One region of the Mesorhizobium sp. M0040 genome, then DNA from elsewhere that is predicted to be linked to it. Evidence: riboswitches for the same ligand, from Rfam matches in the RefSeq annotation. Region 1 holds a riboswitch; the other holds the start of a gene.
The links. A riboswitch is a leader RNA that binds a small molecule or an ion and turns the genes downstream of it on or off. The one in region 1 is predicted to bind S-adenosylmethionine.
Positions count from the first base shown of each region.

Region 2: it holds a riboswitch for S-adenosylmethionine, as region 1 does, so the genes downstream of both, NKJ91_RS25400 (O-succinylhomoserine sulfhydrylase) here and metX (homoserine O-acetyltransferase MetX) in region 1, are expected to answer to the same signal.

Region 1 is NZ_JAMYVA010000037.1:523-4,464, forward strand. Features, by position in the region: gene NKJ91_RS24525 (prephenate/arogenate dehydrogenase family protein) at 1-635, opposite strand, end outside; gene hisC (histidinol-phosphate transaminase) at 642-1,751, opposite strand; SAM riboswitch at 1,890-1,967, shown strand; gene metX (homoserine O-acetyltransferase MetX) at 2,060-3,229, shown strand; gene metW (methionine biosynthesis protein MetW) at 3,345-3,942, shown strand, end outside.
Region 2 is NZ_JAMYVA010000040.1:4,960-8,901, reverse strand. Features, by position in the region: gene araD1 (AraD1 family protein) at 1-184, shown strand, start outside; gene NKJ91_RS25405 (2'-deoxycytidine 5'-triphosphate deaminase) at 215-1,309, opposite strand; SAM riboswitch at 1,445-1,522, shown strand; gene NKJ91_RS25400 (O-succinylhomoserine sulfhydrylase) at 1,593-2,783, shown strand; gene NKJ91_RS25395 (glycosyltransferase) at 2,820-3,942, opposite strand, start outside.

The DNA.
Region 1 (3,942 bases):
TTGGTCACCGACTCCAGATCGTCGGCGGTACCGACGATGTTGTAAGCGATGATATGCGGCAGGTGCGAAACGATGGCCAGCGTCATGTCGTGATGCTGCGGGTCCATGGTGTCGATGTTGGAGCCGCAGCGGCGCCAGAATTCCGAGAGCTTTTCCAGTGCTGCGGGATCGGTGCCGGGCAGCGGCGTGAAAATGCACCAGCGGTTCTCGAACAGTTCGGCAAAACCGGCGTCCGGTCCCGATTTTTCGGTGCCGGCCAAAGGATGGCCGGGGATGAAGAGCACGCCATCAGGCACGTGCGGCTGCATCTGCGCGATCACCGACGCCTTGGTCGAGCCGACATCGGTGAGGATGGCGCCCTTCTTCAGCGCCGGCGCGATCTCTGCGGCGACCGTGCCTGAAGAGCCGACCGGCACCGAAACGATAACCAGATCAGCATCGCGAACCGCCTCTTTCGCATCCGTCGTATAGGTGTCGCCAAGGCCGAGTTGGCTCGCGCGTGCCAGCGTCGCGTCGCTGCGCGTCGAAATCGCGACTTGGCCGGCGAGTCCCTCGCGGCGGATGACGCGGGCCAGCGACGAGCCGATCAGGCCGATGCCGACCAGCGCGATCTTTTCGAACATCGGTGAGGTCATGGTGTTCTAGCTTTTCAGGAATGTCGCGAGTGCTGCGACAACGCCGCGATTGGCCTCTTCGGTGCCGATGCTCATGCGCAGCGCGTTCGGAAAACCGTAGCCGGAAACGCGCCGCAATATGTAGCCGCGCGCACTGAGGTAGTCGTCGGCGGCCGCCGCCGAATGCTTTTTGTCCTCGGGAAAGTGGATGAGGATGAAATTGCCGACGCTCGGCGTCACCCGCAGCCCGAGCCCGCTTAGTTGCTCGCTCAGCCAGGCTAGCCAGGTCTCGTTGTGCGCGACGCTGCGTTGGATATGGGCGCGGTCGTGGATCGCCGCGATGCCGGCCTCGATCGCCGTCGCATTGACGTTGAAAGGCCCGCGCACGCGGTTGATCGCGTCGATGACGTGCATTGGCGCATACATCCAGCCGATCCGCGCCCCGCCCAGGCCCAATTTGGAGAAAGTGCGGGTCATGACCACGTTTTCCGCGCTGCCCACCAACTCGACGCCGGCTTCATAATCGTTTCGCCGGACATATTCGGCGTAAGCTGCATCCAGCACCAGAAGCACGTTTCGCGGCAGGCCGGCATGCAGGCGGCGCACCTCCTGGAACGGCACGTAGGTGCCGGTTGGATTGTTTGGATTGGCAAGGAAGATGATCCGGGTAGCCGGCGTCACCGCGGCGAGGATCGCATCGATGTCGGCGCGTTCATCGGTCTCCTTGACCGTTACCGGGACGGCACCGGCCGACTGTATGTAGATCTTGTAGACCATGAAGCCGTGTTCGGTGATGATGGCTTCGTCGCCGGGTGCGAGATAGGTCTGCGCCAGCAGGCCCAGAATCTCGTCGGAGCCGTTGGAGCAGACGATGTTCGCCGGGTTGAGCCCGTGCACCTCGGCGATCGCTTCCCTCAGGCGCCTGGCGCTGCCGTCGGGATAGACCGCGAGCTTGTCGGCGACCGCGCGCGCGGCCTCTATCGCCTTTGGCGAAGGACCGAGCGGGTTCTCGTTCGCCGACAATTTATGGACCTTGGCGACACCTTCAGGCGCCGCGCTCTTGCCGGGCACATAGGCTTCGATGTCCATGATGCCGGCGCGGGGCCTTGGACGTGTCTGATCCGGTGTCTGGCTCATTTCATGAAATCCGTCGAGAGTGCCTCCATCCGGAGGCCGCAGCGGAAATACAAGCCGTGGCTCGGAATGTCGAGGGGCGGCAATTCGGGATCAAGAACTTGCCGTTGACGAAGCCATGCGTCGGTCCTAGAAGAGCAGCAACAGTTCCGTGGTGATTTGGCCGGTCGGCTTGCAGCCACGTTAAACAACTTGCTAAAGGGCCGTTTGCATCTTGTAACCGGCTTTGCGAAGGCATGGCCGGTTTTTTGTTGCCCTGACTGGCTGTTGCCCAGACCGGCGGACAACGGAAGGCCGGGCAAGGAGATGTAATGGTCGCTTTGCGCGCTCGAAAAACCAACAACGAGGCCGACCAGCCGTCGAGCCCGGTGTTGCGTTTCGGCGCCGACAAGCCGCTCAAGCTCGACGCCGGCACGCTGCTGTCGCCGTTCCAGATCGCCTACCAGACCTATGGCACGCTCAACGACGCGCGCTCCAACGCCATCCTCGTCTGCCATGCGCTGACCGGCGACCAGCACGTCGCCAACACCAATCCCGTGACCGGCAAGCCGGGCTGGTGGGAAGTGCTGATCGGCCCCGGCAAGATCATCGATACCGACCGTTTCTTCGTCATCTCGTCAAACGTCATCGGCGGCTGCCTCGGCTCCACCGGCCCCGCCTCGACAAATCCCGCCACAGCCAAGCCTTACGGGCTCGACCTGCCGATCATCACCATCCGCGACATGGTGCGGGCGCAGTTGATGCTGGTCGAGCATTTCGGCATCGAACAGTTGTTCAGCGTGCTTGGCGGCTCGATGGGCGGCATGCAGGTGCTGCAATGGGCCTCCAGCTATCCCGAGCGCGTCTTCTCGGCGCTGCCGATCGCGACCGGCGCCCGCCATTCTTCGCAGAACATCGCCTTCCACGAGGTCGGCAGGCAGGCGGTGATGGCCGACCCCGATTGGCACGGCGGCAAATATTTCGAGCATGGCAAGCGGCCGGAAAAGGGGCTGGCGGTGGCGCGCATGGCCGCCCACATCACCTATCTGTCGGAAGCAGCGCTGCATCGCAAGTTCGGCCGCAACCTGCAGGACCGCGAAGCGCTGACCTTCGGTTTCGATGCCGACTTCCAGATCGAGAGCTATCTGCGCCATCAGGGCATGACCTTCGTCGATCGCTTCGATGCCAACTCCTATCTCTACATGACCCGGGCGATGGACTATTTCGATCTCGCCGCCGACCATGGCGGCCGGCTGGCCGATGCCTTCGCCAGCACCAAGACGCGCTTCTGCCTGGTTTCGTTCACCAGCGACTGGCTGTTCCCGACCGAAGAGAGCCGCTCGGTCGTGCACGCGCTGAACGCGGCCGGCGCCTCGGTATCGTTCGTCGAAATCGAGACCGACCGCGGCCACGACGCCTTTCTGCTCGACGAGCCCGAACTGTTCGCCGCCATCAAAGGCTTCATCGCCTCGGCCGCTCGGGCGAGAGGGCTCGGCGCATGACCCCGAAAAGTTGCCGGCTTTTCGGATCAGGACCATGCGCCAGGCATCAGCGCATGACCCCGAAAAGTTGCAGACTTTTCGGATCAGGATCATGCGCCAGGCAAGAGGCGAACGCATGAGCGTCAACCGCGCCCAGCGCGTCGACCTCGAAGTCGTCGCCGATCTCATCCCGCCGCAGTCGCGGGTGCTGGATGTCGGTTCCGGCGACGGCCTGCTGCTCGAATTGCTGCAGGCGACCAAGAAGGTCGATGGCCGCGGCCTGGAGCTGTCGCAGCGCGGCGTCAACGAATGCGTGGCGCGTGGCCTGTCGGTCATCCAGGGCGATGCCGACAAGGATCTCCAATTCTATCCCGACAAGGGCTTCGACTTCGTCGTCTTGTCGCAGACCTTGCAGGCGACACGCAATCCGAAGCTGGTGCTCGACGAACTGCTCCGGATCGGCAACCGCGCCATCGTCTCATTCCCGAATTTCGGCCACTGGCGGGTGCGCTTTTCGTTGCTCTTCAACGGCCGCATGCCGGTGACCAGGGACCTGCCCTATTCCTGGTATGACACCCCCAACATCCATTTCTGCACCATTCGCGATTTCGTCAATCTGTGCGACGAGCTTGGCGCGACGGTGGAAAAGGCGACCGCGCTCGACGCCAATGGCCAGCGGATCGGCTTCTCGATGCCGTGGTGGTTCTGGAATTTTTTCGGCCAGCAGGCGGTGT
Region 2 (3,942 bases), on a different contig from region 1:
GGCCTTCCGCCAGCCGGGCGACGTGCATGTGCACATGTTCGGCACGGCGACGCTGTCCTTCGCCGACGGCATCAGGACCGAGGCCGGCGACGTATTCGAAATCGAGGCGCAGGATTTCGGCCTGCCTTTGCGCAACCCGCTTGAAATCGAGCAGCCGGTGAAGGTGGCGGTGAAGGCGCTTTGAGCCGGGCGTAGCCCGCAAGTGAGAGGAAGCTCAGCGCGCAGCGCGGAAATGCTTGGACAGTTTCAGGCCCTGCGCCTGATAGTTCGAGCCTAGATCTGTGCCGTAGAGCGCCCGCGGCCGTTTCAGCATGTGCTCGTAGACCAACCGTCCGACGATCTGGCCGTGGTCGAGGATGAACGGCACTTCATGGCTGCGCACCTCGAGCACCGCCCGGCTGCCGGTGCCGCCCGACGCCGAATGGCCGAAACCCGGGTCGAAGAAACCGGCATAATGGACGCGGAACTCGCCGACCAGCGGGTCGAAAGGCGTCATTTCGGCCGCGTAGAGCGGCGGCACATGCACCGCCTCGCGCGACACCAGAATATAGAATTCGTCCGGATCGAGCACCAGCTCGCCGGCACCGCTCTTGTAGAGCGGCTCCCAGAAATCGACGACATCCTGCGCGGCGCGCTTGTCGACGTCGACCAGGCCGGTGTGGTGCTTGCCGCGATAGCCGACCAGCCCGTCCTTGTCGCCGTCGAGATCGATCGACAGCGCGATGCCGCCGCCTGAGATGTTGGGCGGTTCGGTGGCGACCAGCATCTCGGCGCGGTGCAGGTCGTGCAGCTCGCTTTCCGACAAGAGCGCATTGCCGGTGCGGAACCTGATCTGCGACAGCCGCGAGCCGGTCCGCACGACGATCGGGAAAGTGCGCGGGCTGACCTCCAGATAGAGCGGGCCTTCATAGCCGGCGGCGATCTTGTCGAACTCGTGGCCACGGTCGGTCATTACCCGGGTGAAGATATCGAGCCGTCCGGTCGAGCTTTTCGGGTTGGCGGAGGCGGAAATATGGGCGGGCAGCGCCAGGCTTTCGAGCAGCGGCACGATGTAGACGCAGCCGGTTTCCAGCACGGCACCTTCGGCGAGGTTGATCTCGTGCAGCTTCAGCCGGTCGAGCTTATCGACAACCCTGTGGTCCGGGCCGGGCAAGAAGGAAGCGCGCACCCGCCAGGCCTTGTCGCCGAGCCTGAGGTCAAGGCTGGCCGGCTGGATCTGATCGGCATCGAGCGTGCGCGGCGATTTCAGCGCGCCCGTCTGGAACAGCGCGGAAATATCCTGATCGGGAAGAATGCCTGTCTGCCGCAAGGGTCTGGCTCCGTTCGAACGCCGGGCGAGGTCTTGTTCTGTCGCAGGTCCGACCGTGGACGCCTTTGGCACCTGCTTGGTACAACCCTCTTAATCATGCCGGCAATTGACGCAAGCGTGGCGCGGGTCTAAAGCTCGTTATCCCGTGGTGATTTGGCCGGTCGGCTTGCAGCCACGTTAAACAAGTCGCTAAAGGACCGTCGGGCCGCAAGGCCATATGGACCGGTTGCGACTTTCGCGACCGGTTTTTTGTTGTTTGGACCAATTTTGGTGTTTGGATAGAATGATGACCAAGAAGCGCGACTGGAAGCCTCAGACCGCACTCGTGCATGCCGGAACGCTGCGTTCCGGCTTCGGCGAGACCTCCGAGGCGATGTATCTCACCCAAGGCTATGTCTACGAGACGGCGCAAGCGGCGGAAGCGCGCTTCAAGGGCGAGGAGCCGGGCTTCATCTATTCGCGCTATGCCAATCCGACGGTCGACATGTTTGAGAAACGCATGTGCGCGCTGGAAGGAGCCGAGGACGCGCGCGCCACGGCATCCGGCATGGCGGCGGTGACGGCAGCACTGCTGTGCAGCGCCAAGGCGGGCGACCATATCGTGGCGGCGCGCGCGCTGTTCGGCTCCTGCCGCTGGGTGGTCGAGACGCTGGCGCCGAAATACGGCATTGAGGCAACGCTGGTCGACGGCACCGACATCGCCAATTGGGAAAAGGCGGTCAAGCCCAACACCAAACTGTTTTTCCTGGAAAGCCCGACCAATCCGACGCTGGAGGTAGTCGACATTGCCGCCGTCGCGGCACTTGCCAATTCGATCGGCGCCAGGTTGATCGTCGACAATGTCTTCGCCACGCCCTTGCAGCAGAAACCCCTGCAGCTCGGCGCCCACATCGTCGTCTATTCGGCCACGAAGCATATTGACGGCCAGGGGCGCTGTCTTGGCGGCATCGTTCTGTCGGACAAGAAATGGATCGACGAGAACCTGCATGACTATTTCCGCCACACCGGCCCAAGCCTCTCGCCCTTCAATGCCTGGACGCTGCTGAAAGGCCTGGAGACGCTGCCGCTGCGCGTACGCCAGCAGACGGAAAGTGCCGGCCGCATCGCGGATTTCCTCGCCGAGCGCCCGCAAATCGCCCGCGTCATCTATCCCGGCCGCGCCGACCACCCGCAAGCGGCCGTGGTCCAGAAGCAGATGTCGGGCGGCTCGACGCTGATTTGCCTCGATGTGAAGGGCGGCAAGCAGGCGGCCTTTGCCTTCCAGAACGCACTCGACGTCGTGCTGATTTCCAACAATCTCGGCGACGCCAAGAGCCTGATCACCCATCCGGCGACGACGACGCACAAGAACTTGACCGATGAGGCCCGCGCCGAGCTCGGCATCGGACCGGGAACGCTCAGACTGTCAGTTGGCCTTGAGGACGCCGACGACCTGCTCGAAGACATCGAGCAGGCACTGAGAGTTGCCGGATAAGGGCTGGCCGAATAGAGGCGAGCGGGGACGCGCCGATCAGGCGCCGGACGGGGTCTCTTCCAGCTCCGCGACGGCCTTGGTCTGGATAGTCATCACATTGCCGCGCCAGTCGACGGCGCCGCTCAGCCATCCGCGCGCCCAAATGGCGGGAAGCATCAGGTCTCGCGCCATCATCGCCAGGATGGTGCGCAGCGACAGGTGCCATCCCTTGGCCGAGGCCAAGGCGCATTCCGGCAGGTAGGCCGCGACCAGCACGGCGATGGCGGTTGCCGGCAGGCGGCCGCCGGCGTCAGCCGCCGCGATCAGCGCAAGCACCAGCGGCGGCGCTGCGCCGATCAGGATCTCGGGGGCGAAGAACAGCGCGAAGGTGACGCGGCGCAGCCGCGCCCAGCGCGCCTGCCGCGACCAGATCTCGCCAAACGTGCGCCGGCCGAGCGGCTGTTCGAAGGGCGAGGCGACAAGATTGACCCGCAGTCCGAACCCGTTGACCAGCTTGGTCGCGGCGGCGTCTTCGGCGATCTCGGCAGCAAGCGCGCAGATGCCGCCATTGGCGTCGAGCATCGGCTTATTCCACAACATGCTCTTGCCCTGCGCGAAGCCGAGGCCGAGCGCCTCTCCGGCGTACTGCCAGCGTGCCTGCAGCGTGTTGAGAAAGGCGCATTCGACCTCCCCCCAGAAGCCGTCCGGCCGCGAGCCGATCGGCGTCGAGCAGACGAGGCCGGTGTCGTGCCGCCACGCCGCCATCAGGTGCTGGACGTAGTCGCTCGCCATAAGCACGTTGGAATCGGCAAGGATGACCCAGCTATAATGCGCCGCTTCCCAACCCTTCACGCAATTGTTGAGTTTTGGATTGCCGCTGATGCGGTCGTCACCGACTAGAAGGCGGGCGCGAATAGCTGGAAAGCGCGCCATTGCGGCGGTGATCGGCTTGACCACCGGGTCGTCGGCATGGGCAACGCAGAAGATGAGTTCGTAGCGCGGCCAGTCGAGTGAGAAGGCGCGCTCCAGCGTCTCTTCGGCAAACGGCTCGACGCCGCGCGCCGGGATGACGATCGATACCGGCGGCGCGTTGGCCGCGGGCGGTGCGATCCTGGCTGGTCGCTTCAGCTTCAGCGAAGCTAACAGGATGCTGGCGAGATTTGAAAGAAGGAGGGCTATG